2 regions of the Psychrobacillus sp. FSL W7-1493 genome follow, and region 2 is predicted to be linked to the other one. Evidence: a T-box and tRNA genes for the amino acid it is inferred to sense, from the RefSeq annotation. Region 2 holds a T-box; the other holds one or more tRNA genes.

Region 1 (9,586 bases), 1.4 Mb from region 2:
GTAAACAACTAAAGGTTGCAATGACGATGCTTGTTTTAAGGCCAATTGGTTTCTTTTTTAATTCTCTTTCAATCCCTATAACTAAACTTAGGGTTGCCGCAAAACCTAATTTTATTAATATTTCACCATATCCGTTTAGATAGGGAATCCAATCCACCGTGGTGCCTCCTTTCATATAGATAGTTAAGAATATGTGGAAATTTTAATCTTATACTTACATACCCAGTTTTCTGCTTAATATCACTTAGAGATAAAAATAGTTTTTTCCAGAAGCCAAGGTAGCATTTATAATAGATAATCCAGTAGTAATAAAGATGTTTTTATAAGCAGGAACTAGTGAAAGTAAGGTAAAACCTTTATAAATCGGTGTTTTTAACGTAAAAGAGAAGGAAAAGATCAAATAATTAAAGAAAAACCTATAAATTTTAATAAAAGGTATTGCTTTTTGTTTTTAATCGTTGTATATTAATACATGTCCTTCAGAACATGTGAGTAACGACTTAAAAGAAGTTAAAAAAATTGTTGACAACTTAACTGAAGCGAGATATACTAATAAAGTCGTCAAAAACAAAACGACACAATGAACATTGAAAACTGAACATGCAAAACGTTAAGACATACAGCATCAACAAGCTTCGGCTTGATTGACGCAAAACAATTTTTGACATCATTTAATGATGATGCCAGCAAAACAAAATGAGCTTTTTAAGTTCTCTATTATGGAGAGTTTGATCCTGGCTCAGGACGAACGCTGGCGGCGTGCCTAATACATGCAAGTCGAGCGGATGATGAAGAAGCTTGCTTCTTCTGATTTAGCGGCGGACGGGTGAGTAACACGTGGGCAACCTGCCCTGTAGATTGGGATAACTCCGGGAAACCGGGGCTAATACCGAATAATCCATTACCTCACATGAGGAAATGTTAAAAGACGGCATCTCGCTGTCACTACAGGATGGGCCCGCGGCGCATTAGCTAGTTGGTGAGGTAACGGCTCACCAAGGCGACGATGCGTAGCCGACCTGAGAGGGTGATCGGCCACACTGGGACTGAGACACGGCCCAGACTCCTACGGGAGGCAGCAGTAGGGAATCTTCCACAATGGACGAAAGTCTGATGGAGCAACGCCGCGTGAGTGAAGAAGGTTTTCGGATCGTAAAACTCTGTTGTGAGGGAAGAACAAGTACGAGAGTAACTGCTCGTACCTTGACGGTACCTCATTAGAAAGCCACGGCTAACTACGTGCCAGCAGCCGCGGTAATACGTAGGTGGCAAGCGTTGTCCGGAATTATTGGGCGTAAAGCGCGCGCAGGCGGTCCTTTAAGTCTGATGTGAAAGCCCACGGCTCAACCGTGGAGGGTCATTGGAAACTGGGGGACTTGAGTACAGAAGAGGAAAGCGGAATTCCAAGTGTAGCGGTGAAATGCGTAGAGATTTGGAGGAACACCAGTGGCGAAGGCGGCTTTCTGGTCTGTAACTGACGCTGAGGCGCGAAAGCGTGGGGAGCAAACAGGATTAGATACCCTGGTAGTCCACGCCGTAAACGATGAGTGCTAAGTGTTAGGGGGTTTCCGCCCCTTAGTGCTGCAGCTAACGCATTAAGCACTCCGCCTGGGGAGTACGGTCGCAAGACTGAAACTCAAAGGAATTGACGGGGGCCCGCACAAGCGGTGGAGCATGTGGTTTAATTCGAAGCAACGCGAAGAACCTTACCAGGTCTTGACATCCCGCTGACCGGCCTAGAGATAGGCTTTTCCCTTCGGGGACAGCGGTGACAGGTGGTGCATGGTTGTCGTCAGCTCGTGTCGTGAGATGTTGGGTTAAGTCCCGCAACGAGCGCAACCCTTGATCTTAGTTGCCAGCATTCAGTTGGGCACTCTAAGGTGACTGCCGGTGATAAACCGGAGGAAGGTGGGGATGACGTCAAATCATCATGCCCCTTATGACCTGGGCTACACACGTGCTACAATGGACGGTACAGAGGGTCGCAACCCCGCGAGGGTGAGCAAATCCCATAAAACCGTTCTCAGTTCGGATTGTAGGCTGCAACTCGCCTACATGAAGCCGGAATCGCTAGTAATCGTGGATCAGCATGCCACGGTGAATACGTTCCCGGGCCTTGTACACACCGCCCGTCACACCACGAGAGTTTGTAACACCCGAAGTCGGTGGGGTAACCCTTTTGGGAGCCAGCCGCCGAAGGTGGGACAGATGATTGGGGTGAAGTCGTAACAAGGTAGCCGTATCGGAAGGTGCGGCTGGATCACCTCCTTTCTAAGGATATATTCGGAATACAGATTTTTATCTGTATCTTAACGTTTTGCAGTTCAGTTTTGAATGTTCATTCTATATGAGCATTTAAAGCTTTTTAACTTGTTCTTTGAAAACTGGATAAAACGACATCAAAAAAAGAAACAAACGCAAGATATTCAAATTGTGATCACTTACGTGATTGCAAGTGTAGTACTTTTAACTTTTAGGTTAAGTTAATAAGGGCGCACGGTGGATGCCTTGGCACTAGGAGTCGATGAAGGACGGCACTAACACCGATATGCTTCGGGGAGCTGTAAGTGAGCTTCGATCCGAAGATTTCCGAATGGGGAAACCCACTGTCCGTAATGGGGCAGTACATTTGCGTGAATACATAGCGCATCTGAGACACACCCAGGGAACTGAAACATCTAAGTACCTGGAGGAAGAGAAAGAAAATTCGATTCCCTGAGTAGCGGCGAGCGAAACGGGAAGAGCCCAAACCAAGAGGCTTGCCTCTTGGGGTTGTAGGACACTCTATACGGAGTTACAAAAGAATGAGCTAGACGAAGCGACCTGGAAAGGTCCGCAGGATAGGGTAAAAGCCCCGTAGTCAAAAGTTCATTCCCTCCAGAGTGTATCCTGAGTACGGCGGAACACGTGAAATTCCGTCGGAATCCGGGAGGACCATCTCCCAAGGCTAAATACTACCTAGTGACCGATAGTGAACCAGTACCGTGAGGGAAAGGTGAAAAGCACCCCGGAAGGGGAGTGAAATAGACCCTGAAACCGTGTGCCTACAAATAGTCAAAGCCCGTTAACGGGTGATGGCGTGCCTTTTGTAGAATGAACCGGCGAGTTACGATTACATGCGAGGTTAAGTTGAGAAGACGGAGCCGCAGCGAAAGCGAGTCTGAATAGGGCGAATGAGTATGTGGTCGTAGACCCGAAACCAGGTGATCTACCCATGTCCAGGATGAAGGTGAGGTAACACTTACTGGAGGTCCGAACCCACGCACGTTGAAAAGTGCGGGGATGAGGTGTGGGTAGCGGAGAAATTCCAATCGAACCTGGAGATAGCTGGTTCTCTCCGAAATAGCTTTAGGGCTAGCCTCAAACGTTAGAATCTTGGAGGTAGAGCACTGTTTGGACTAGGGGCCCATCCCGGGTTACCGAATTCAGACAAACTCCGAATGCCAATGATTTATGTTTGGGAGTCAGACTGCGAGTGATAAGATCCGTAGTCAAGAGGGAAACAGCCCAGACCACCAGCTAAGGTCCCAAAGTATTTGTTAAGTGGAAAAGGATGTGGCGTTGCTTAGACAACCAGGATGTTGGCTTAGAAGCAGCCATCATTTAAAGAGTGCGTAATAGCTCACTGGTCGAGTGACGCTGCGCCGAAAATGTATCGGGGCTAAACAAATCACCGAAGCTGTGGATTGATACCTTTGGTATCAGTGGTAGGAGAGCGTTCTAAGGGCGTTGAAGTCAGACCGGAAGGACTGGTGGAGCGCTTAGAAGTGAGAATGCCGGTATGAGTAGCGAAAGATGGGTGAGAATCCCATCCACCGTATGACTAAGGTTTCCTGAGGAAGGCTCGTCCGCTCAGGGTTAGTCGGGACCTAAGTCGAGGCCGATAGGCGTAGACGATGGACAACAGGTTGATATTCCTGTACCACCACCCCACCGTTTGAGTGATGGGGGGACGCAGTAGGATAGGGTAAGCGTGCTGTTGGTTATGCACGTCCAAGCAGTGAGGTGTGAGTGTAGGCAAATCCGCACTCTGTAACATTGAGCTGTGATGGCAAGGACGTATGTCCGGAGTTCCTGATTTCACACTGCCAAGAAAAGCCTCTAACGAGGTGGGAGGTGCCCGTACCGCAAACCGACACAGGTAGTCGAGGAGAGAATCCTAAGGTGAGCGAGAGAACTCTCGTTAAGGAACTCGGCAAAATGACCCCGTAACTTCGGGAGAAGGGGTGCTCTTTTGGGTGAATAGCCTAGAAGAGCCGCAGTGAATAGGCCCAGGCGACTGTTTAGCAAAAACACAGGTCTCTGCAAAACCGTAAGGTGAAGTATAGGGGCTGACGCCTGCCCGGTGCTGGAAGGTTAAGAGGAGTGCTTAGCGCAAGCGAAGGTGCGAATTGAAGCCCCAGTAAACGGCGGCCGTAACTATAACGGTCCTAAGGTAGCGAAATTCCTTGTCGGGTAAGTTCCGACCCGCACGAAAGGCGTAACGATCTGGGCACTGTCTCAACGAGAGACTCGGTGAAATTATAGTACCTGTGAAGATGCAGGTTACCCGCGACAGGACGGAAAGACCCCGTGGAGCTTTACTGTAGCTTGATATTGAATTTTGGTGCAACTTGTACAGGATAGGTAGGAGCCTTAGAGCCCGGAGCGCCAGCTTCGGAGGAGGCGTCGGTGGGATACTACCCTGGTTGTATTGAAATTCTAACCCATACCCGTAACCCGGGTAGGAGACAGTGTCAGGCGGGCAGTTTGACTGGGGCGGTCGCCTCCTAAAGTGTAACGGAGGCGCCCAAAGGTTCCCTCAGAATGGTTGGAAATCATTCGAAGAGTGTAAAGGCAGAAGGGAGCTTGACTGCGAGACCTACAAGTCGAGCAGGGTCGAAAGACGGGCTTAGTGATCCGGTGGTTCCGCATGGAAGGGCCATCGCTCAACGGATAAAAGCTACCCCGGGGATAACAGGCTTATCTCCCCCAAGAGTCCACATCGACGGGGAGGTTTGGCACCTCGATGTCGGCTCATCGCATCCTGGGGCTGTAGTCGGTCCCAAGGGTTGGGCTGTTCGCCCATTAAAGCGGTACGCGAGCTGGGTTCAGAACGTCGTGAGACAGTTCGGTCCCTATCCGTCGTGGGCGTAGGAAATTTGAGAGGAGCTGTCCTTAGTACGAGAGGACCGGGATGGACACACCGCTGGTGTACCAGTTGTTCTGCCAAGGGCATCGCTGGGTAGCTATGTGTGGACGGGATAAGTGCTGAAAGCATCTAAGCACGAAGCCCCCCTCAAGATGAGATTTCCCATTACGCAAGTAAGTAAGATCCCTCAAAGACGATGAGGTAGATAGGTTCGGGGTGGAAGCGTGGCGACACGTGCAGCTGACGAATACTAATCGATCGAGGACTTAACCAAATTGTTTGTTTCTAAGATGTCAGTTTATTCAGTTTTGAAAGAATAAATTTTTATTAAAAAAACACTTGTAATAATCTACATAGTTGATATAATAAAACTTGTCTTTCAATAATTATTCAAGTCTAGTGATGATGGCGAAGAGGTCACACCCGTTCCCATACCGAACACGGAAGTTAAGCTCTTCAGCGCCGATGGTAGTTGGGGGTCTCCCCCTGCAAGAGTAGGACGTCGCTGGGCTTGCAATAAAAATACATAAAATCACATTTTAATACCCAGGAGGATTAGCTCAGCTGGGAGAGCATCTGCCTTACAAGCAGAGGGTCGGCGGTTCGAGCCCGTCATCCTCCACCATTACTTACTCCTGCCGGAGTAGCTCAACTGGTAGAGCAACTGACTTGTAATCAGTAGGTTGAGGGTTCAAGTCCTTTCTCCGGCACCATTTTCCGAGCCATTAGCTCAGTTGGTAGAGCATCTGACTTTTAATCAGAGGGTCGAAGGTTCGAGTCCTTCATGGCTCATTCACTTTTGTGAAATAAATATGCGGGTGTGGCGGAACTGGCAGACGCACTAGACTTAGGATCTAGCGCCGCAAGGCGTGGGGGTTCGACTCCCTTCACCCGCACCATTTAATTTAATAACCGAGCGGAAGTAGTTCAGTGGTAGAACACCACCTTGCCAAGGTGGGGGTCGCGAGTTCGAACCTCGTCTTCCGCTCCAAAGATTCACTAAGTGCCGGGGTGGCGGAACTGGCAGACGCACAGGACTTAAAATCCTGCGGTAGGTGACTACCGTACCGGTTCGATTCCGGTCCTCGGCACCACTTTTAAGTAACATTAGCGCCCGTAGCTCAATTGGATAGAGCGTCTGACTACGGATCAGAAGGTTGTGGGTTCGACTCCTGCCGGGCGCGCCAATATATATACGGGAAGTAGCTCAGCTTGGTAGAGCACTTGGTTTGGGACCAAGGGGTCGCAGGTTCGAATCCTGTCTTCCCGACCAGTTATTAATAAAAATTTGGGGCCTTAGCTCAGCTGGGAGAGCGCCTGCCTTGCACGCAGGAGGTCAGCGGTTCGATCCCGCTAGGCTCCACCAAATATAAAATTTTCTTTTAAAGTTCCTGGCGGCGTAGCTCAGCTGGCTAGAGCATTCGGTTCATACCCGAAAGGTCGTGGGTTCGACTCCCTCTGCCGCCATCTTAAGGACCTTTAGCTCAGTTGGTTAGAGCAGACGGCTCATAACCGTCCGGTCGCAGGTTCGAGTCCTGCAAGGTCCACCAACATAATTTTTCGGAGGAATACCCAAGTCTGGCTGAAGGGATCGGTCTTGAAAACCGACAGGCGGGTCATACCGCGCGGGGGTTCGAATCCCTCTTCCTCCTCCATCTTATTGTTAGTGGGAAATTATACATAACATCTATGCAAGTAAGCTTGGAAACGGAAAAGTTATTAAATACATAGTTGATTTAAATTTCAACGATTTTATTGTCGCGGGGTGGAGCAGTTCGGTAGCTCGTCGGGCTCATAACCCGAAGGTCACAGGTTCAAATCCTGTCCCCGCAACCAAATGGTCCCGTGGTGTAGCGGTTAACATGCCTGCCTGTCACGCAGGAGATCGCCGGTTCGATCCCGGTCGGGACCGCCATTTATTATTCAATATGTTAGAGATTTAGGATAAGCAAGCAAATCGAGGAAGCAATCGAACGAAAGAAGAAGCGTACTAAAGTACGTGACTGAATGAGTGAGTGAAGCTGACAAAGAGTTGTGCCGCTTAGCGTAAATCGAAGAGGCTCAGTAGCTCAGTCGGTAGAGCAAAGGACTGAAAATCCTTGTGTCGGCGGTTCGATTCCGTCCTGAGCCACCATTTATCACGCGGGTGTAGTTTAGTGGTAAAACCTCAGCCTTCCAAGCTGATGATGAGAGTTCGATTCTCTTCACCCGCTCCAATTAATGGGCCTATAGCTCAGCTGGTTAGAGCGCACGCCTGATAAGCGTGAGGTCGATGGTTCGAGTCCATTTAGGCCCACCATTATTCCGAAGTAGCTCAGTGGTAGAGCAATCGGCTGTTAACCGATTGGTCGTAGGTTCGAGTCCTACCTTCGGAGCCATATATATGGGGAAGTACTCAAGTGGCTGAAGAGGCGCCCCTGCTAAGGGTGTAGGTCGGGCAACCGGCGCGAGGGTTCAAATCCCTCCTTCTCCGCCATATATAAGGCCCCTTGGTCAAGCGGTTAAGACACCGCCCTTTCACGGCGGTAACACGGGTTCGAATCCCGTAGGGGTCATAACTTTAAAAAGACAATCACTTCGGTGGTTGTCTTTTTTATTTTATCTTTATGATATGTAAGGATCGTTATAACACTGCAGGTCCTTAAGGGAAGAGGTATTAAGAAAAGTAATGTATTTATTGTAGTAAATCTATACTGCACTTAATTATAATAACTTCCCTGTCATGTTTGTGAAATTCCTTTCAAATATTGTTAGCAGAACGATTACATTAAAGTGATCGAGTAGGTTCTACATTATAGCATTTGGAGCGTTATCTTCTTGTGAAGAGATTTACTCCTAAAAGTTCTTCCACCGACCGATTATCAGGTAAAACCGACCGATTGTTGAAGGGAACCAACCGATTATTATGCCTAACCGACCGATTATTGAACAAAACCGTCCGATTCTAAAGAAACTACTCAAAATCTATTATTTGGTTAGATTTTTCTTTCTTCGTTTACACTTCTCCAACCTCTAATTTAAACTTCACAAATAAAAAAGCCAGGAAGCGTTTAACTTCCTGACTGATCATCATATTAAAAATCCTATTAACAAGCCAATACCTAAAAGAAATACGAAAATGGTATTGGTAAGTGCGGTGTTTTTCATTGCTAATCCAACTTCAAGGTGATTCTCTTTAGATTTAAATAGCTTTATAGCATCTAGTGGTTTCTTAGCACTTAGGAAGACTAGTAAAGCCCAAGGTGTAATAATTTGTAGAATTACTAGTAAGATGATCCATACATAAGAAACGATAAAAAATAAGGCTAACACATTAATAGCATTGTCTCTACCTATTAAGATAGCCATTGTTTTCCTACCGCCTTTTGTATCCTCTACAATATCTCGAATATTATTAGAAAGCATAATAGCAGCGACAAGCAGAGTGCTAGGGATAGATAGGAACAAGGCAAAGTTTGGTATAGAACCTACCTGAATGTATGTAGCAATTAAAACAATAAACATTCCCATAACCACGCCACTGAATAGTTCTCCAAACGGTGTATAAGCTATTGGGTAAGGTCCACCGGTATATAAGTATCCAATGAGCATACAAACGGCACCAATGATCAATAAAAGCCAAGATGATTGGGAACAAATATAAATACCTAACAGAGCGGCTAGGACGTATAGTACTAAGGCTAGTTGAAGCACTGTCTTTGGTTTGACACCATTGCGGACTATTGCGCCACCAATGCCGATAGATTCTTCACTATCTAGACCTCTTTCAAAGTCGTAGTACTCATTAAACATATTCGTAGCAGCTTGTATAAACAAGCACGCAATGAGCATTGCTAAGAATAAAGGCCAATCAATATTTACGTAATAAAGGGCAATCATTGTACCTAAAAATACAGGGGCAAACGATGCAGTTAACGTGTGTGGTCTTGTTAACTTCCACCATATACGCCAGCCTTTATCAGCTTGTAGTTCTTGTGACATATAAATTTCTCTCCTTTTAAAGAATCAACTTCAATTTTAGCATACATTTGTAGCTAAATGTGTGCCGAAACGCGGAGAAAGTTGTATGATAAAGGGTAGAGTAATAAAACATGAACTTAAACTAGCAGGTAATTTATACGGAGGTCATATATATGCCGAACACCACCGGGCAAAATAAATCAACATTACGTTTTTATACAGAAACAATAGAAGTATCTAGAATGTCTGCTCATGCTTTTTTTGAGGCAGGAGAGGATTACTATAAAGGGAAACGATTCTTTTGGCAAAACAAAGAGAAAACGTTCACATTGGTTGGACTTGGACATGCCTATGTTCTGTCTAATGATTTAGAGAAAAATAGATACACCGATATAGCTCAAAAATGGGACGACCTTTGTGCATGCTCATTAATAGAGAAAGCAGATGTGTCTCCAATTCTATTTGGTGGATTCTCTTTCGATCCTTCAAATAATA
Region 2 (9,586 bases):
GCAGCTCCTGTAATAGCTCAAATCGCTCGTGACTTAGGTGCTTTGACTGTCGGAGTAGTAACACGTCCATTTACATTTGAAGGCCGCAAGCGCTCTACACAGGCTGTAGGCGGGATTGGCATGATGAAGGAAGCCGTTGATACACTAATTGTCATTCCTAATGATCGCCTATTGGAGATTGTAGACAAAAATACTCCAATGCTAGAAGCATTTAGAGAAGCTGATAACGTTCTTCGTCAAGGTGTTCAAGGTATCTCAGATTTAATCGCAGTTCCTGGTCTTATTAACTTAGACTTTGCCGATGTTAAGACAATTATGTCTAACAAAGGAGCAGCACTAATGGGGATTGGTATTTCTGCAGGAGAAAATCGAGCAGCAGAAGCAGCTAAAAAGGCTATTTCTAGTCCGTTACTTGAAACTTCTATTGATGGAGCGACAGGTGTATTAATGAATATCACTGGCGGCTCAAATCTTTCCTTATTTGAAGTACAAGAAGCTGCAGACATCGTAGCATCTGCTTCAGATGAAGAAGTTAACATGATCTTTGGTTCGGTTATCAATGATAACTTGAAAGATGAGATTGTAGTAACAGTAATTGCAACCGGTTTTAATGAAGAAGTAATTATGCAAAAACAACCTAGAGGGACAGGCTTTGGAACTGCACGTGCACAGCAAGCAGCTACTACACAGCGTGAAACTAGAAAAGAAGAGCCACAGTCTCAACCGCAGCCTTCTTATCAGCAGGAACGTCCTGCTCCAACTCATAACCACCAAGATGATGCTTTAGATATACCAACATTCTTAAGAAATCGTAATCGCAGAAACTAATAGGTTAATAGATAAAAAGTAATCAGGTTAATAGCGATTGCTCAGGCTATAGACTTTCAAAGAAATTTGAAATGTCTATAGTCTTTTTTTATGGCTATGTTAATGGTTGGGGTGATTTCGAAAAAAACTCATACCATAAATCTTTCTATAATTTTGTCGTTTAAAAAATTTACTTTTGAACGTTCCTTTGACAAATTTCTTATAAATCGGATGTTAAGCTTTTATCAAAAGGAGGAGAGCTATGTACGCAGAAGTTATGATTGCAACAAACACCTTTTTCAACTATACCGTTTTAGCGTTTGCAAACAGAATTGGTTGGATTGAAAACAAAAAAAGATACCTGCTTCTGTCTGCATTTGTTGCGGGATTGATAACCGTCGTTTTTTCTAATCATTTCATTACGCTATTTTTGACTTTCTTTCTCATGATTGGAATAGCGTTTTGGAAAAAAAGGACACAAATCGTCAAAGCCATTTCATTAACATTGCTAGCAAGCATCTTTGCTGGCGGACTACTTACAGCAATTGCCCCAATGTACCATAATGCGAGTAATTCATTCATGATTATCAATTATGCATTAATTGCTACTGGTGGTTTATACCTCCTCACGAAACACGTACTAAGTCTGCATATATCACAATCGGAAAGAGAACTTATTTATCCTTCTAGCATTAAATTATTCAATCAAACAAAGGAACTTACACTATTTATTGATTCTGGGAACGTCTGTACAGAACCACTTTCTAATGATCCTGTACACTTTATAGCAGCAGAAGCTCTTCGCCCCATTCTTCCAGAACTTCTTTATGATGTTATAAATAGCTGGGATAGCTCACATTATAAAGGTTTGGATATGCTTCCAAAAGAGTATGCGAGTAAGGTTCGTCTAATACCAATTGCAACCATTCAAAAGGAAAAGTCATGGGTAATTGGCATTAAATTCGATGAATGGGTCGTAAATGATCAACCTTTACCAAAAGGTTACATCGTACTAACGAGAGGTAAGGACAAATTTCCACACGAGGCAGACGGTATCTTACATAGTTCCTCGTACTATCATTTGAAAAAAAGGAGTGCTAAATAATGATATTAAATATGCTACGTCGATTTTATTATTGGATTCTTTCATTTAGAAGAAAAGGAGTCCATTATATTGGTGGAAGTGAATCATTACCAAAACCATTGACGAGAGATGAGGAACGAGAAATGCTACTAGCTTTTATGGATGGAGATGAGTACGCAAGAGATGTGTTAATCGAAAGAAATTTAAGACTTGTAGTATACATTGCTAGAAGATTCGATCAAACGAATACAAACATAGAAGATTTGATTAGTATTGGATCCATCGGACTTATAAAAGCGGTAGAAACGTTCAATTTAGATAAAGGCATTAAGTTAGCAACCTATGCTTCAAGATGTATTGAAAACGAAATTCTTATGCATTTGAGAAAAACGAACCGCATGAAATCAGAAGTTTCATTTGATGAGCCTTTAAATTCTGATTCAGATGGTAATGAATTACTACTTTCCGATATTCTGGGTACAAGTGAAGACCTAATAATAGAGGATGTCGAAAAAAAGCTAGAACGTCAGCATGTTTTTGAAGCTATAAATTTATTGGGAAATAGAGAAAAATATATTATGCAATGTCGTTTTGGGCTCAACGGACAAGAGGAAATGACTCAAAAAGAGGTAGCTGATCATCTTGGAATTTCCCAATCTTATATCTCAAGATTAGAGAAAAAAATAATTTTAGATTTAAAAGAAGTACTGAATGAACCGATTGCCTAATGGGTGAAATTGGATAGCTATGCTCCGAATAATCTTTTAACCGGCGGATAAACTGACTAAGAACTATTAAAAAGTCCGGAGGAAGATCTATGACGAGAACAAAAGTTGAATTATGCGGCATTGACACATCAAAGCTTCCTTTACTAACCCACGAAGAAATGAAAGCATTATTTATTCGCTTACAAGCTGGCGAAGATTCGGTTAAAGATGAATTGGTAATGGGTAATTTAAGATTAGTTTTAAGTCTAGTACAGCGCTTCGCTTATAGAGGCGAGCAAGCAGATGACTTATTCCAGGTAGGTTGCATAGGGCTTATAAAGTCCATTGAAAATTTTGATTTAAAACATAATGTGCGTTTTTCCACATATGCAGTGCCTATGATCATTGGTGAGATAAAAAGACATTTGCGTGACCACCATTCTGTAAGGGTTTCTAGATCACTAAGAGATATTGCTTATAAGGCTATGAAAGCCAAGGAACAATATATTAACGAACATTTGGAAGAACCGACATTAGAGGATTTGTCTAAAATACTTGAGATACCAGTAGAAGATATATTACTATCGCTAGATGCAATTCAAGATCCTGTCTCTCTTCAAGAACCAATTTTCAGTGATGGAGGAGATGCTATTTATATGATGGATCAATTATGTGATAATGATGTATCAGAAGATCAATGGGTTACTTATTTTACGGTAAAAGAGAGCTTTCAAAACTTAGACTCGCGACAAAAGAAAATATTAACGAAAAGAATATACTTTGGTGCGACACAAACAGAAATAGCTACCGACCTGGGTCTCTCGCAGGCTCAAATCTCAAGACTAGAGAAAAGTGCTTTATCTACTATTCAAAATCAGTTAAATCCTAAATAACAATCCTAAACGCTTTTTCTCGTCAGAAAAAGCGTTTTTTTCTATTTTCATGAATATACTATAAAAAAGGAGGGGAACTGTTGAAGTTTTCAGATGCGCAACAAAAAGAAGTCATTGAGGCTAATTCTGGGCAATTATTGGGCTTTATAGTGGATGCAGAAATAGATAAAGAAACAGGTCATATCATTTCCTTTATTGTAGAAACTAATGGGGCATACCCCACATTTTTCAATAAAAAAAGGGAAACGAAAAAAATTAGCGTACAAAATATAGCTGTTATTGGAAAAGATGTAATAATTGTTGCCAAAAACAGAGAATAGGTACTGTTCTTTATTGATAAAACGCCATTTCATTGATACAATGAACAAAACACTAGATGAAGAGTTGGTTTAAAATGTCAAATGTTCATAATAATTTAATTAATATTCAAAAGCATATTGAAGAAGCCTGTGTACGCTCTAATCGAAATTTTGACGATGTAACACTTATTGCTGTTACAAAGGAAGTTTCAGTAGAACGTACGGAGGAAGTTATTCAAAATGAAATATTGCATCTTGGAGAAAACAGACCTGAAGGACTTAAAAGAAAATTAGAAGCTATTTCAGCTAACGTAAAATGGCACTACATAGGCTCATTGCAAACTAGGAAAGTAAAATCGGTAATCAATGAGATAGATTATCTGCACTCCTTAGATCGTAAAAGCTTGGCCGAGGAAATTGAAAAAAGAGCAGACAATGTTAAAAATTGCTTTGTTCAAGTGAATGTTTCTGAGGAACAATCCAAGCATGGTCTATCTATGGAAGAAGCTGAATTGTTTATTGACACTCTTAAAGATTATTCACATATACGTGTAGTCGGTCTAATGACAATGGCACCGAATACGGAAGATAAGGCTTTAATACGAAAAGTTTTCCGTAGCTTAAAAGAGCTTCAACTAAGAATTGCTGCAAAACAACTTCCACACGCCCCGTGTAAGGAGCTATCCATGGGTATGTCCGGAGATTACGAAATAGCTATTGAAGAGGGAGCTACATTTATACGAATAGGAACAGCATTAGTCGGCAAAGACAAGGAGGATGAATGAGTATGAAGAATTGGGTAAAAAACTTCTTCTATTTAGAAGAGGATGAAGATACTACAACACCTCAGCAACCTAGAACACAAAATCGTGCAGTAGAACCAGAACAAGTACGACAACAGCCAGTAAAATCATCATATCCTAAAGAACGCAAATTTAATGCTGCTCCTAAGGAAACTGCTGCTACGAATCTTGTTAGTATTCAAAATATGCAAAAGTCCTCAAAGGTAATTTTAATTGAACCAAGAGTCTATGCTGAGGCACAAGACATTTCAGAGCATTTAAAGAACAAAAAAGCAGTTATAGTTAATTTACAACGTATTGACAAGGAACAAGGAATTAGAATAATCGACTTTTTAAGTGGAACAGTATATGCTTTAGGTGGAGATATTCAAAGAATAGGAACAGATATATTCTTATGTGCCCCTGATTCGGTAGAAGTAGCGGGCTCAATATCGGATTACTACTACAACGATCTAGATTAATAGAGGAGTTATTATAATGGATTTGATTTTATATTTATTGGCACAATTAGTACAAATTTACTCATTTGCGTTGATTATTTATATCTTTATGTCATGGGTACCTAATGTGAAAGAATCTGCGGTAGGACAATTTTTAGGGAGAATATGTGAGCCCTACTTAGAGCCCTTTCGTAAGATTATCCCACCAATAGGTATGATTGATATTTCACCGATTGTTGCTATATTTGTTCTTAATATAGCTATGAGAGGGATTATATCTCTAGGTCATTACATTTAACCTCACATTTGTGAGGTTTTTTTAAAATATATTATTTATTCTTGCCCCCCTCGGGTTAAACAAAGACAAGCAATTTAACTAAACTAAAAGGCTATGTTAAAGGTTATGGTTGATTTATGATGCAAAGAAATCTTAGATCAGAGAGTAGAATTGATTTGTCGCCCCAGCCGGACGCTTTCCGCGGGGTGAGCGATAAGCCATCACCCAACGCTTGCGCGCGTGGTTGTGATGTCTTATTTGTCTCACTCATCCCACCGGAGTCGCCGTCTGGTGCTCCAATCAATAAATGGTAACAGCTTTAGCATCGATAAACCGCTAATCAATTTACTCGCATAAACAAAGCTGAAAAACTGTCACCAACCCCATTTACATCATCTATTTATGTTCTTAATAGCCATTTGAAAGTTCCTTTTTTAATGTTTATAGTCACTATAAAAAAGAATTGTTGGTCAAAATCAACCAATAACTTTAACAAAGCTAACTAAAAAAAGTTTTTCTGTGCTTTTTCCCATTTGCCTGTCGGGGCAGAGACAGGAGATTGTGCTTTTCTAATTATAAATTTCAGTGAGGTCTTGATTATATGGAACATTTATTACAGCATTTTAGGAAAGAAGAGCAACCTTTTATCGAGCAAACGGTTAGTATGATGAGAGAGGTTGAGGATCGTTATGCGCCAAAGCTAACGGATTTCTTAGACCCGAGACAACAATTTATCGTGGAGTCTATACGTGGGCAATATGAAATAATTGAGTCTAGCTCTGCTGGTGCTTTAGAGGACGCGGAGAGAAAAAGGATACTACTTTATCCCTCATATTTCGAACCGGCGGAATCTGATTATAATATGACCGTAGTGGAAGTAAAGTATCCGCAAAAATTTGTAACATTAAAGCATCAAGATGTACTCGGTTCGATGATGTCCTTAGGGATTGATCGAAGTAAGTTTGGTGATATTCGTGTGGAGGAAGGATCTATTCAGTTTGTAGTTGCTACAGAGGTTCTTGACTACGTTAGAGCAAATTTCGTCAGTATTGGTAAGGTTAAAGTTCATATGGAAGTAGTAGAAGATCCGGCTAACTATTTTAGACAGCAAGAAATATGGACTTCTGAAAATCATACGGTTAGCTCTTTAAGGCTGGATACAGTTATCTCATCTATTTTCAATATTTCTCGGCAAAAGTCTGCTTCTATCATTCAAGGTGGAAAAGTAAAGGTCAATTTCACTGTAAAAGAACAAACATCCCTAGAGTTACAGGAGTTAGATCTAATTTCTGTAAGAGGATTTGGTCGATTAAAGTTATTGATGATTGAAGGAAGAACAAAAAAAGACAAAATTAGACTGCAAATTGGTAGATTAGAGCCAAAAAAGTGATTTCCTTAAATTAAATTTGAAATTTAGATGTTTTCAACCTGCCGGAAATGTATAATAGAGGGAAGAAGATTAGTATGTAAAGGAGATGGATAGGATGCCACTAACACCACTTGATATACATAACAAAGAGTTCAGTAAAGGATTCAGAGGTTATAACGAAGATGAAGTAAACGAATTTCTGGATCAAATCATGAAAGACTTAGAGATACTCATCAAAGAAAAAAAAGAGTTAGAGCTTAAATTGAAGTCATCTAGTGAAAAGGTTGGCCATTTCACCACTATAGAAGAAACCTTACATAAATCCATAGTTGTTGCCCAAGAGGCTGCTGAGGAAGTAAGACGAAACTCTCAAAAAGAAGCAAAGCTTATTGTAAAAGAGGCAGAAAAAAATGCAGACCGTATTGTCAATGAAGCTCTATCTAAAGCTCGGAGAATTGCTTTAGAAATAGAGGAATTGAAGAAACAGTCTAAAGTGTTTAGAAATCGCTTTAAAATGCTAGTAGAGGCTCAATTAGATCTTATTAATACAGACGATTGGAATCATTTGATGGAGTATGATGTAGATTCTACTGCTGTCGACCGTATTTCTGCTACAGAGGATTAAGAGATTTCTTGACTGCTGGCCGTACATTTCCTATAATAATTTCATATCATATATACATGCATTGAAAAAGACGTCTAAAAATGATTTCAGTCAAGCGACTTGGGGATGGTGGAAGCTCAAGCAATGAAGCGTTTTAGAAAATCACTTTGGAGCAAGGACACTGAATTTTTAAGTGTCTTCGGATATGTCCCGTTATGACATACTAAGCGGCGATTACTTTTGGTAATCGCAAGTAGGGTGGTACCGCGAGCATAACTTCTCGTCCCTTTTTGGGATGAGGGGTTTTTTTATTTGTAAATATACCATTACCTGCGAAAAATGAAGGAGGAAGAACAAATGGAGTACAAAGACACATTATTAATGCCAAAAACAGATTTTCCTATGCGAGGAAACCTACCGGTCAAAGAAGTAGATATCCAAGCAAAATGGGAAGAACAGGACATCTACAAGAAGGTTTTAGAAAGAACGAAAGATCGTCCATTTTTCGTCCTGCATGATGGTCCTCCATATGCAAATGGTGATATTCATATTGGGCATGCTTTAAACAAAGTTCTAAAAGATATGATTGTTCGTCACAAATCAATGACTGGCTATCATGCTCCTTATGTGCCAGGCTGGGATACTCACGGGCTTCCAATTGAACAGGCTTTAACAAACAAAGGTGTTAAGCGTAAAGAATTATCATTGGCTGAATTTAGAAAGCTATGTGAGGATTATGCCTATCAACAAATTGACAACCAACGTACTCAGTTTAAACGTTTAGGTGTGCGTGGAGATTGGGAAAATCCTTATGTGACATTAAAGCCTGAATTTGAATCTCGCCAAATCGAGGTATTTGGGGCGATGGCTAAAAAAGGTTACATTTATAAAGGATTAAAGCCTGTTTACTGGTCACCTTCAAGTGAATCAGCGTTAGCAGAGGCTGAAATTGAATATCAAGATAAAAAATCTCCATCCATTTATGTAAGCTTTGCTGTTACAGATGGTAAAGGGGTATTAGAAGAAGGTACAAAGTTTATTATTTGGACGACAACACCATGGACAATTCCAGCCAACCTTGCTATTTCATTGCATCCACGAGTGGAGTATGTCGTTGTGCAAGCAAATGAAAATAAATATGTTGTAGCGAAAGACTTGGTAGAAGCAGTGGCAGCTGAGCTGGGCTGGGAAGAGTATTCTATTGAACGTACAATCCTTGGTCAAGAAATGGACCGTCTAGTTGCTAAACATCCATTGTATGACCGTGATTCTTTAATAATCCTAGGTGAACACGTAACTACTGAATCTGGTACTGGTTGTGTTCATACAGCACCAGGACACGGGGAAGATGACTTTTACGTAGGGAAAGCTTATGGTCTAGATGTGCTTTGTCCAGTAGATGAGCGTGGAGTAATGACAGCGGAAGCACCAGGCTTCGAAGGGTTATTCTATGACACAGCCAACAAAGCGATTACAGAAGCATTAGAAGAAGCAGGAGCATTAGAGAAGCTTACATTCTTTACTCACTCATATCCACATGACTGGCGTACGAAAAAGCCTGTAATCTATCGTGCAACACCACAATGGTTTGCTTCAATTGAGGCTTTTAGAGATGAGCTATTACAATCTATACGTAACACTAAATTTACACCAGCATGGGGCGAAACGCGTTTATATAATATGATTCGTGACCGTGGAGATTGGTGTATATCTCGTCAGCGTGTATGGGGTGTGCCAATTCCAGTGTTTTACGCAGAGGATGGAGAACCGATTTTAACAGAAGAAACAATTGCTCATGTATCAAATCTTTTCCGTGAGCATGGTTCGAATATTTGGTTTGAAAGAGAAGCAAAAGATTTACTTCCTGAAGGATTCACACATCCACATAGTCCAAATGGTATCTTTACAAAAGAGACAGATATTATGGACGTTTGGTTTGACTCAGGGTCTTCCTACCATGGTGTTTTAGAAGAACGTGATGATTTGGTATTCCCAGCAGACTTATATCTAGAAGGTTCTGACCAATATCGAGGATGGTTTAACTCTTCTTTAATCACAAGTACAGCTATGCATGGTCATGCACCATATAAAGGGCTACTAAGTCACGGATTTATTTTAGACGGAAATGGTCGTAAAATGAGTAAATCACTAGGAAATGTAATTGTTCCTGCAAAAGTAATGAACCAGTTAGGTGCTGACATTTTACGACTATGGGTTGCTTCAGTAGACTATACTGCTGACGTTCGAGTTTCAGATGCAATTATTAAGCAAGTGACAGAGGTATATCGTAAAATCCGTAATAC

What was found. The T-box of region 2 lies ahead of ileS (isoleucine--tRNA ligase). A T-box ahead of a tRNA ligase gene usually reads a tRNA of that ligase, here a tRNA-Ile.
Region 1: it has a tRNA-Ile gene. The T-box ahead of ileS (isoleucine--tRNA ligase) is inferred to sense a tRNA for this amino acid. The anticodon was not compared.

Annotation. Positions count from the first base shown of each region.
Region 1 covers NZ_JBBOSB010000001.1:1,291,326-1,300,911, forward strand. Annotated here, with positions in the region: gene MKX96_RS06505 (MgtC/SapB family protein) at 1-157, opposite strand, end outside; rRNA gene MKX96_RS06510 (16S ribosomal RNA) at 717-2,271, shown strand; rRNA gene MKX96_RS06515 (23S ribosomal RNA) at 2,477-5,405, shown strand; rRNA gene rrf (5S ribosomal RNA) at 5,527-5,642, shown strand; tRNA gene MKX96_RS06525 (tRNA-Val) at 5,681-5,756, shown strand; tRNA gene MKX96_RS06530 (tRNA-Thr) at 5,769-5,844, shown strand; tRNA gene MKX96_RS06535 (tRNA-Lys) at 5,851-5,923, shown strand; tRNA gene MKX96_RS06540 (tRNA-Leu) at 5,946-6,030, shown strand; tRNA gene MKX96_RS06545 (tRNA-Gly) at 6,048-6,122, shown strand; tRNA gene MKX96_RS06550 (tRNA-Leu) at 6,137-6,225, shown strand; tRNA gene MKX96_RS06555 (tRNA-Arg) at 6,242-6,318, shown strand; tRNA gene MKX96_RS06560 (tRNA-Pro) at 6,328-6,404, shown strand; tRNA gene MKX96_RS06565 (tRNA-Ala) at 6,422-6,497, shown strand; tRNA gene MKX96_RS06570 (tRNA-Met) at 6,525-6,598, shown strand; tRNA gene MKX96_RS06575 (tRNA-Ile) at 6,605-6,681, shown strand; tRNA gene MKX96_RS06580 (tRNA-Ser) at 6,694-6,786, shown strand; tRNA gene MKX96_RS06585 (tRNA-Met) at 6,891-6,967, shown strand; tRNA gene MKX96_RS06590 (tRNA-Asp) at 6,971-7,046, shown strand; tRNA gene MKX96_RS06595 (tRNA-Phe) at 7,190-7,265, shown strand; tRNA gene MKX96_RS06600 (tRNA-Gly) at 7,274-7,347, shown strand; tRNA gene MKX96_RS06605 (tRNA-Ile) at 7,354-7,430, shown strand; tRNA gene MKX96_RS06610 (tRNA-Asn) at 7,435-7,509, shown strand; tRNA gene MKX96_RS06615 (tRNA-Ser) at 7,517-7,607, shown strand; tRNA gene MKX96_RS06620 (tRNA-Glu) at 7,615-7,686, shown strand; gene MKX96_RS06625 (1,4-dihydroxy-2-naphthoate polyprenyltransferase) at 8,201-9,112, opposite strand; gene MKX96_RS06630 (isochorismate synthase) at 9,265-9,586, shown strand, end outside.
Region 2 covers NZ_JBBOSB010000001.1:2,705,688-2,715,273, reverse strand. Annotated here, with positions in the region: gene ftsZ (cell division protein FtsZ) at 1-828, shown strand, start outside; gene MKX96_RS13780 (sigma-E processing peptidase SpoIIGA) at 1,070-1,912, shown strand; gene sigE (RNA polymerase sporulation sigma factor SigE) at 1,912-2,619, shown strand; gene sigG (RNA polymerase sporulation sigma factor SigG) at 2,709-3,491, shown strand; gene MKX96_RS13765 (YlmC/YmxH family sporulation protein) at 3,572-3,811, shown strand; gene MKX96_RS13760 (YggS family pyridoxal phosphate-dependent enzyme) at 3,886-4,575, shown strand; gene MKX96_RS13755 (cell division protein SepF) at 4,572-5,054, shown strand; gene MKX96_RS13750 (YggT family protein) at 5,071-5,331, shown strand; gene MKX96_RS13745 (YlmH family RNA-binding protein) at 5,912-6,700, shown strand; gene MKX96_RS13740 (DivIVA domain-containing protein) at 6,795-7,304, shown strand; T-box leader at 7,357-7,574, shown strand; gene ileS (isoleucine--tRNA ligase) at 7,641-9,586, shown strand, end outside.